DNA from 2 places in the Ignatzschineria sp. 22MB058224 genome. Region 2 is predicted to be linked to the other one. Evidence: riboswitches for the same ligand, from Rfam matches in the RefSeq annotation. Region 2 holds a riboswitch; the other holds the start of a gene.
What was found. Region 2 has a riboswitch for preQ1 ahead of queC (7-cyano-7-deazaguanine synthase QueC). Riboswitches for the same ligand answer to the same signal wherever they lie in the genome.
Positions count from the first base shown of each region.

Region 1: linked by a shared signal. The riboswitch ahead of queF (preQ(1) synthase) and the one ahead of queC (7-cyano-7-deazaguanine synthase QueC) in region 2 are both predicted to bind preQ1.

Region 1 covers NZ_CP187366.1:1,853,009-1,858,154, reverse strand. The annotation lists gene pyrE (orotate phosphoribosyltransferase) at 1-522, shown strand, start outside; gene ACPF7B_RS08100 (DUF1622 domain-containing protein) at 529-879, shown strand; gene ade (adenine deaminase) at 1,102-2,853, shown strand; gene queF (preQ(1) synthase) at 2,914-3,387, opposite strand; PreQ1 riboswitch class I at 3,392-3,435, opposite strand; gene ACPF7B_RS08085 (MFS transporter) at 3,610-4,824, shown strand; gene ACPF7B_RS08080 (tetratricopeptide repeat protein) at 5,003-5,146, shown strand, end outside.
Region 2 covers NZ_CP187366.1:906,168-911,313, reverse strand. The annotation lists gene ACPF7B_RS03790 (DUF3820 family protein) at 20-238, shown strand; gene cfa (cyclopropane fatty acyl phospholipid synthase) at 593-1,738, shown strand; gene ACPF7B_RS03780 (7-cyano-7-deazaguanine/7-aminomethyl-7-deazaguanine transporter) at 1,837-2,493, opposite strand; gene queC (7-cyano-7-deazaguanine synthase QueC) at 2,494-3,165, opposite strand; PreQ1 riboswitch class I at 3,169-3,213, opposite strand; gene ACPF7B_RS03770 (DUF4875 domain-containing protein) at 3,345-3,764, opposite strand; gene ACPF7B_RS03765 (FUSC family protein) at 3,907-5,146, opposite strand, start outside.

The DNA.
Region 1 (5,146 bases), 950 kb from region 2:
TGTGATAATCGGTTGATCGTCAGTTATCCAGAAGTTCGCAAATTTATCTCGAAAAACCTTATCAAATTAATTCAAGAAAATTTTCCAGAAGTTGAAGTAATCGCGGGTACTGCAACAGCGGGTATTCCACATGCATCATGGGTCAGTGCTGTTCTTGAAAAACCAATGGTCTATGTCCGCAGTTCACCTAAAAAGCACGGTCGTGGCAATATGATTGAAGGGATTATTAAAGAAGGACAAAAAGTAGTTATTGTTGAGGATTTAATCTCTACTGGCGGAAGTTCATTAACTTGTGCGGCTGCACTTCGTGAAGCAGGAGCTAATGTCATTGGCGTTGCGGCAATTTTCTCCTATGATCTACCAATTGCAGCAGAAAACTTCGCTAAAGAAGGATTACACTATGCAACATTAAGCAATTACCCTGCACTTCTTGAAACGGCGCTTAAGAAAAATATCATTAATGAAGAAGAACGCATTACTCTTACTGAATGGAATAAAGATCCAAGCCGTTGGGGTAAATAAACAATAATGATTGTTCACTATATTGAATGGAGCGTTGAGATTCTAGTCGATATTCTTAACGCTTTCTCAATTCTTGTTCTCCTTATCGGCGTTATTAAAGCAGCTTTAGGCTTTATTAAGAATGAGTTTTCGAAAGAGGATCGGTTTGCAATTGCACATAAGAATAATGGCATAAAAATCTATCTTGGTTCTTATATTCTTCTTAGTTTAGAGATTTTGATCGCATCAGATATTATCGAAACGATTATGAATCCATCAATTGATGATATGTTAATTCTCGGCGGAATCGTTGTGATTCGTACAGCAATTTCTTACTTCTTAGGTAAAGAGATTGAAGCTGGAAAAGACGAGAAGTAAAAAATTAGATTGTATTAAAAGGATTTCAATAGTGATTGAAATCTTTTTTTATCGACCAAAAAAAATCGATTTTTCGAGATTAATTTCTTGTAGAAATGATTTTTCCTCCAATAAAAAATCTGACAATATAGTAAACGGTTAGCAATATTTACGCCTACTACTATTGAGTAAAATCTATATTGAAAGTATCCATAGAATCCTAAGTATGATTGAGGAACCACAATGCATCAGACCAAAGCGGAATTAAACAATCTTATCGATATGGCAGCCGGTCGAACTCCTGTCGATCTTCTCATCACTAACTGTAAAGTTGTTGATGTTTATAATCAGACATTAATGGATGGCCCCGTCGCAATTGGCGATGGCAAAATTGTTGGCGTTGGTCATGAATATGAGACCAAAGAGAGATTAGATGCTAATGGTGGAATTGTTATGCCGGGGCTGATTGACGGTCATGTGCATATAGAATCCTCTTCGCTTACGCCGGCACAATTTGCCAGAACAATTCTTCCTTTTGGAACCACAACGATTATTGCTGATCCTCATGAAATTGGAAATGTGTGTGGTGTTAAAGGTATTCAATATATGCTCGATGCAAGCCGAGATTTGCCACTGAATATTAAAATTCAATTACCATCTTGTGTTCCCGCTACGCTATTTGAATCCGCTGGAGCAATTTTAGAAGCGGAGGATTTAGAACCGCTTTTTACTGATGAAGGAATTTTAGGACTTGGGGAGGTTATGGATTATCCTAGTGTTATTAATCACGAAAATAAAATGATAAATAAACTTCTGATGGCTAAAAAACATCAGCGTGTTATTGATGGTCACAGCCCCGGTGTTAAAGGACTAGAACTCACAGCCTATATTGCTTCTGGTGTTATGACAGATCATGAATGTAGCGATACTGAAGGGATGCTCACTCGACTAGCAATGGGACAATATATTTTGCTAAGAGAAGGATCTACATGTAAAGATCTTTTAAATCTTCTGCCTGCTGTAACACCTGCTAATGCACGACGTTGTGTCTTTTGTACGGATGACCGTGAACCCGATGATATTCTCAAAACTGGCCATATCAATAAAAGCCTTCGTTTAGCGGTTGAATATGGAGTTGATCCGCTTCTTGCTGTAACAATGGCAACGCTCAACGGAGCAGAATGTTTTGGTCTTAAATCTAAAGGCGCAATTACCCCGGGAAAAGATGCAGATCTACTCATTGTGAATAACCTTAAAGAATTTATGCCGTTACATGTTTTTACCAAGGGAAATGAAGTTGCTCGAAATGGAAAAATGTTAATTGATCTTCCTGAATATCATTCAGAAGATGTGCTTAACACCATTAATATTGCGCCTATTACTGTGGATAACTTTGCTTTAAAGCTCTCTTCCGATAAAGTCCATGCAATTGGAATTATTCCCAAGAGTGTTGTGACTAAAGATTTGATTATTGATGTAATACGAGATTCTAAAGGATATTTTGATCCGCAAAAAAATAGCTCTCTCAATCTCAATAAGCTCGCAGTAATTGAACGTCACCATGCTTCAGGAAAAATAGGCCTAGGAATATTAGCGGGTTATGGACTTAAAAATGGCGCTATTGCTGTTTCGGTTGCCCATGACTCACACAATATTGTCGTTGTTGGCGATAACGATACCGATATGCTTACAGCAGTAAAAGATATAGAGAAAATTGGCGGCGGTTTTTCGCTTGTTCAAAAAGGAGAAGTCTTAGCGAATTTACCATTACCAATTGGTGGTTTAATGACAAATCAAACGGCAGAAAAAGTGGCTGAAATTATTGAACATCTTATTCAAACAGCCCGACAACATTTTTCGCTACCAAATACATTCCATCCTCTAATGACGCTTGTCTTTATGACATTGCCGGTAATTCCGGAATTGAAATTAACATCTAACGGATTGTTTCATGTGAAACAATTTAAATTAATTGATGTTTCGATCAAGGAATAATTCATTAAAACATCAAAAGCCGAGAAAGAGTTCTCGGTTTTTTTAATATCACAAATAAATTTAAAACTGAAAATTTGCCAATCGCTGTGTTGCGATCTCTTGCCACTTAGTTCCTACTTTTCCATAATTGGCATATGGATGAATGGAAATTCCGCCTCTTGGGGTAAACTCACCACGAACTTCAATATAGAGCGGATCCATTAATTTAATAAGATCATTCATAATGATGTTAACGCAATCTTCGTGGAATGAACCGTGATTTCGGAAACTAAAAAGATAGAGCTTTAATGACTTACTCTCCACCATCTCTATCGTTGGAACATAAGAGATATATATTTTGGCAAAGTCTGGTTGATTCGTCATTGGGCAGAGTGTTGTAAACTCAGGGCAATGAAAATTCACTAAATACTCACGTTCTTGATGGCCATTTTTAAATGTTTCAAGAACGTTTGGTGAATAATCAGTTGGATAAATTGTCGCTTGATTACCAAGTAATGTTAAGTTTTCTAATTGTGCTTTCTTATCTGAACTCATAATAATTTCCTTAGTTTTTTATTGTGGGAGATTGCGAACCACAGTGATAGCAATTACTGCGAATCAATATTGTAGTTAAAACTTTAAGGAAACACATTTTTTATATCTCTATTTAAATAAGCAATTGAGAATTAAAAATGCTCAAAAATATTCCCCTTGCTATAATATTTTGCGTTTAAATACCCCCCAATTTTCCCCATAATGTTCATAAAAGGATTCCAGATGACAGTGAATAATCACGCCTCTACAATTGAAAAAGGAGATAAAAAGACACTTCTTGCAGCAACATTAGGTTATGCAATGGATGGTCTTGATATTATGATTCTTGCTTTTGCGCTGATACTTATAAAAGCAGAATTTGATTTAACAGATGCCGAAGGTGGGATGATTCAAACAATTACTTTAATCGGAACAGTCATTGGGGGCATATTTTTTGGGATGCTTGCAGATAAATATGGACGGGTTCGTGTTTTTAATTGGACAATCCTCCTATTTTCACTCTTTACGGGACTTGCAGCAATATCAACATCCGCTGAGATGTTCACAATCTTTCGCTTTATTGCCGGCTTAGGATTAGGGGGAGAATTTGGGATTGGAATGACATTAGTGGCAGAAACATGGCCTGCAAATAAACGTTCACGCGCAACTGCTATTGTCGCAATCGGTTTCCAAATAGGAATTGTCTTAGCAGCTCTGGTTGGATTACTTTCACCCTACATTGGATGGCATGGCATGTTTATCATTGGCGCTCTTCCAGCACTTTTAGTCTGGTGGACGCGCCGAAACCTTCAAGAACCCGAAATTTGGTTACAAGTAAAACGTGAAAATCGTAATAAAATTTCTATAAAACCGCTCTTTAAAAATCCTCGTACAACACTTACGACTATCGGATTAATTATCGCAACAAGTGTTCAAAACTTTGGATTCCACGGAATTATGGTTTGGATGCCAACAATGCTTGCTAAAGAGCATCAATTTACCCTTTCAGGAACATTTTTCTGGACGATTATTACAACAATTGGGATGGTTATTGGAACACTCACATTTGGAGCAACATCCGATAAAATCGGTCGTCGTCCTACCTATATTTTCTTTCTTTTAGTGAGCGCAGCTTTTGTTTGGATCTATTTCCAACAATCAAATTACTACGTTTTAATGTTTTTAGGGGCGGTTTTAGGATTCTTTGTTAATGGGATGATGGGTGGCTATGGTGCTCTACTTTCCGAACATTACCCAACGGAAGCTCGTTCTTCGGCGCAAAATATTATCTTTAATGTTGGTCGAGGTGTTGCTGGTTTTGCACCTTTTATCATCGGAACTTTAGCTATGAAACATGACATTAGCTATGCTCTTGGACTAATTTCAGGAGTTTATCTCTTATCGGCACTTGCCTTTATCTTCTTAATTCCTGAAACAAAAGGGAAAATTTTAGACTAATCAATTTGTACTAAATATTGATTCTTATAATAAAGGGACTAAAAATATATGTAGTCCCTTCTTTTTTCCCTTTATACTAGTAATTCCACTATTTGATTTTTAAAAATCAGATTCAAATCATTTCTTGCTGTTGAATTATTTTAGATATTAAACAGCGATCAATTAGGAGTTATTTAACATGTTGAAAAATCTCCCAAAAAAACTTTTCCTTTCTATAACACTCTCCGCACTTTTGGTTCCTACAATGGCGCAGAGTCTTTCACCCTTAGAAGAATATATTGATATTACCTTAAATCATGCAGATGAAAAGGTTGAAACATCA
Region 2 (5,146 bases):
GAATAGGATCGATCAATTGATGTTAACGAAAGAAAATTTGGTGAAATTAGTGCAGATCCGTATGCCTTTTGGTAAGTATAAAGGCACGTTATTAATAGATCTTCCTGAAGAATATCTTCTCTGGTTTAATCGCGCAGATAAAGGATTTCCAGCGGGTGAATTAGGGAAATTGATGGAGTTGACTTTAATGTTAAAGGTTGATGGACTCGATCATTTGGTAAAGCCTCTGCGCAAGTAAAAATCAGTATGAGTCGCTATTTTAAGAATATAATTAAATAGTTTATTTAGTTAGAAGGTGTTGGAAAATAAATATCATTAATTTTTTATTAATGTTTATTTATTTTTATCATAATAATTTTTTTAAAATTATCATTTGATTGATGTTATTGTGAATAGTATTGAAAATAGTAGTAAAATATAGACTTTAAAGAAATTTAATTTTTAATGATTAGTAAGTTAGTGAGGCAAAAATTACTGAAAGCGATCTGAAGTTTCTCAATGTTGGTTAAGGAAATGACGGACTATTTTTAAATCCTTAGTAGATCATCATGCCGATCTATCTTGTAAACAATTTTATTATTGGGGAGTAGAAATGAGTAGTACTAATCAAAAATCTGAGAAGACAGCTGACTGGAAAAGGATAGCACAAGATTTATTAGATCAGGCAGATATAACGATCAATGGTGATAAACCATATGATATTCAAATTCATAATGATGATTTTTATCAACGAGTTTTAAAAGATGGCTCGATTGGATTAGGTGAAAGTTATATGGATGGTTGGTGGGATTGCGAAGCCTTAGATCTTTTTTTTACTAAAGTACTTTTTGCAAAGCTTGATGAAAAATTACCACATAGTTTTAAAGATACTCTAAAGATTGTTTTTGCACGGTTACGAAATTTACAGAGCAAAGAACGTGCATGGATTGTTGGTAAGGAGCATTATGATTTGGGGAATGATCTTTTTACAGAAATGTTAGATCCTTATATGCAATATTCTTGTGGTTATTGGGCTAATGCTAAAAATTTAGAAAATGCGCAGATTGCAAAATTAGACCTTATTTGTCGGAAATTGCAACTTGAGCCTGGTTTAAGATTGCTCGACATTGGTTGTGGTTGGGGTGGGTTGTCTGCTTATGCCGCAAAAAACTATGGTGTATCCGTAACGGGTGTCACAATCTCAAAAGAACAGCAAAAATGGGCACAAAATCGATGTAAAGACCTAGATGTCAATATCATTCTAGAAGATTATCGGGATCTTAATGACCAGTTCGATCGTATCGTTTCAGTGGGAATGTTTGAGCATGTTGGTCCTAAAAATTATTCGGAGTATTTTGACGTTGTAAGACGTAATATTAAAGAAGATGGCCTGTTTTTGCTTCACACAATTGGTTCGAGTAATAATCAATATAATGTTGATCCATGGATTGAAAAATATATTTTTCCAAATGGTGAACTACCTTCAATTCAAAAAATTGCGAATGCGAGTCAGGGAAAATTTGTTATGGAGGATTGGCATAATTTTGGCGCTGATTATGATCGAACATTGATGGCTTGGAATAATCGATTTTTAGAGGCATGGCCAAAGCTTGAAAGCAACTATACTCCACGTTTTAAACGGATGTTTACCTATTATTTGAATGCATGTGCCGGTGCTTTCAGAGCCCGTAGTATTCAGCTATGGCAGATTCTTTGGAGTCCTAATGGCGTTACTGGTGGTATACAAGTTGCGCGGTAGTCGTTTTTCAATTATGTCATGATAAAAGAGAAGTCCAAAGAATTATACCTTTGGACTTTTGTATGCAAGATGGGCTTCAAGAATAATTCAAAACCTGATTAACTCATTGGTTGTTTTTGAAACGAAATCATCTTTTTCAAAATATAATTGAGCAATATGCCATATAGTGGTAGGAAGAAAATTGCACAGATAAGCAATTTAAAGAAGTAATCCACAAATGCAATTTCAAGCCAATTTTGTGCCATAAAATCATCATCACTTTGGAAAAATGCGATAAAAAAGAAAACAATCGTATCAATCAGATTTCCAACAATTGCCGCAGCACTTGGTGCGACCCACCAACGATGATATTTTCGAAGATAGCTAAAAACAGTGATATCCATCAATTGTCCCACAAGATAGCCAGCAAAGCTTGCTAATGCAATACGTGCGACAAATAGATTAAACGAGGAAAGTTCTTCGAGTCCTAGCCATTCTCCTTTGAAAAAAACGACCGATATGACGTAAGAGAGAATAAGTGCAGGAATCATCACTATAAAAATAATTTTGCGAGCAAGGGAAGAACCAAAAATGCGAATTGTTAAATCAGTAGTGAGGAAGATAAATGGAAAGGTAAATGCTCCCCAAGTTGTATGGAATCCCCAAATAGTGAAGGGGATTTGTACTAAATAATTGCTTGAAGCAATTATTAAAATATGGAAAAAGGAGAGCTGATAAAGTGCTCTTTGGCGTTGTTCTTGCGTAAATTGGTACATTTATAGCTCTCCATCTTTATTCGATTGATTTGCTAAATAGGTTGCTATTCCTCGATTTTGAAGTTGGCAACTAGGACAAACACCACAGCTACAATCAATACCTTCGTAGCAAGTCTGGGTATACTTTTCGATAAATTCTAATTTCCTTAATTGATCTGCAAGTGCCCATGTTTTAGCTTTAGAGAGATACATCAAAGGTGTTGAGCTATTAAATGTATAATTCATAGCAAGATTCAGTGTTACATTTATTGATTTAATAAAAATATCTCGACAGATAGGATAGCCGCTAGAATCAGCTTCACTAAGACCTATTATAAGCGTGCTAATATTGTGTGTTTTAGCATGAATACCGGCAAGCAATAGAAAGAGAGCATTTCTGCCTTCTACACAGCTGTTTGGGTAGTTTTCACCATCTTTTTGAACGAATTTAGTATCTGAATCAGTAAGAGCGCTATGGGTGATATTGTTAATAACAGAGGTATCAAGTATTGTCTGTCTTACTTGAAGCAGTTGCACAATTTTGCGAGCTTTATCGAGCTCAATATTATGTCTTTGTCCATATTGAAAAGTAATAGTTTCAACATTTTCTTGACCATACATTTTGATTGCTTGCAGTAAGTAAATCGTTGAGTCTTGTCCACCTGAAAAGATGACAAGTGCTTTTTTAGTCATATTGTGTCCTTAGTTTTTTTGCGTGGGAGGGTTTCGAACCACGGAGCGGCATTGTAGCGTAAATGAAAGATAGCTTCTATCTTAATTATGGATATTTACGAAAGTAGATTATAAAAAATCCCATTAAATATAGAATATTAATGGGATTTAAGCTGTGCTATTTATGATATAAAATTATGTTAATATTTTATATCATTAATTGCATCATTAATATTTTTAAGATCTTTATCTGTTAATTGATAGTCGGTGACTTTTATATTCCATCCGTTTTCATCACATTGTTGACCATTTATATCACAGCCATCCACTGAATATTGCACAACACCAAAAGATCCAAACCGATTGGAGTGTTCTGAATTATCCGTTGGTCTTAAAATAACATTGATAAATTCATAACCTTTAGTTTCAAATGTATGTGCAACTTCTTTCATCACTTCTTCGCGATCTGTTTTAGTTTTAGCATCTGGCGCATATATTTCTACATTGATCGCTTTTTTTGTACCATTCTCAATATCTTCTGTTTTGATTATTGTAACGTCTGCTGCCATTGCGATGGTGCTTGTGGTGAGTAACATAATTGCGGCAATTACTTTTTTCATTTTATGTTCCTGTTTAACAAAATAATAGATAGGATTTATTCACTTACTATTTTAATCAATTCATTAAAAATTTTTGTCTTAATTTGTTTTTAAAAGTGAATATAATTGGTGTATTGTCTATTTTGAGAAAGCGTTTTTATATTTATGTTTTAGAATTTTTTATCTCATCAGGTGTAACAATAAAGGCTTTTTGAAGCGTTTCGATCTCATTGGTAATCGTTGAAAATCCCGGAATTTCCGCTACGGCTTTAATTTCTTCTTTGTCAAAATATCTTGCAGAATTTGCAAGTGTTTCAAAAATAAAGAGTAGTGATGCAAGCGATTGATCATTTAATATGGGTCTAGGTTTCACCTCTGTTGCATGTTCTAAGAGAAAGGCAAGTTTTTCCATTGAATAGATGATAGGCCAATAATATTCGATAAGTGCTCTTTTTTGAGGAATTTCTCCGATAGCTGCATTATATAGTGCTGTAAGATTACTAATATTGGTACGCATTTTAATGATGCGAGATTTTATTTGTATGTCTGTTGATGGTTTTGGGGTTGAAAATAGTAATAAAAGCATCTGTGACTGATTACGAAGTGTGCGCATTATAATGCGAGGAATTCTCACAGATGCAGTTCGTTTGCCCATCAGTATTACTCCGATTAGACCAATAGCGCTTCCAATAAACACATCAATCATGCGGGCGCTTGAAAAGTGGAAAAATGAGAACTCCCCGCCAGTAATTGTTTCTGCTAAGAGTAGTGCATTCGGTGTGATAAAAATTACTGCTAATCCGTAGTTTTTAACAATGAATAATTCTGTAAGTGCTGTGAAAATAAGAATAAATAGAGCAATGATGTAATCGGAAGGAGAGAAATAGAGAATACAGCTCGCAATGAGTATTCCCAAAATTGTGCCGAGAGAGCGTTGTAATGCTCGATGAAATGTTGCAATCATTGATGCACCAGACATAACAGCGACGCAAGAAAGGGGAATCCAATAAGAACGAGTGAAATCAAAACTATGGGCGATAAAAGTAGCGAATGCACTAATGACGCCAAAGCGAATTGCTGTTAAAAAGACGAGGGAATTACGGTCAAAAGCATTAATTAAAAGATCTTTAATGGATTCTTTTCGTTCTAAGGTGATTTTGGGGAACTCAGCAACGGGTTGTTGAAGTGTTTTGATGATGTTCTTTGTATAATTTTCTAGGTTTGAATCATTTAAAGAGGGAGGATTAGGCCATTTTTTTGATTTTAATCTTTTTTTTATTTGTTGTTCAATTTCTGTTAAAAAATGCGCTAAATCTATTTGAGTGGGAGAATTTTCATCAGAGTAATTTTCAATAAGATAGAGAAAGAGTTCATTGAGTTCTAGAGTAAAATACAAAAGACGT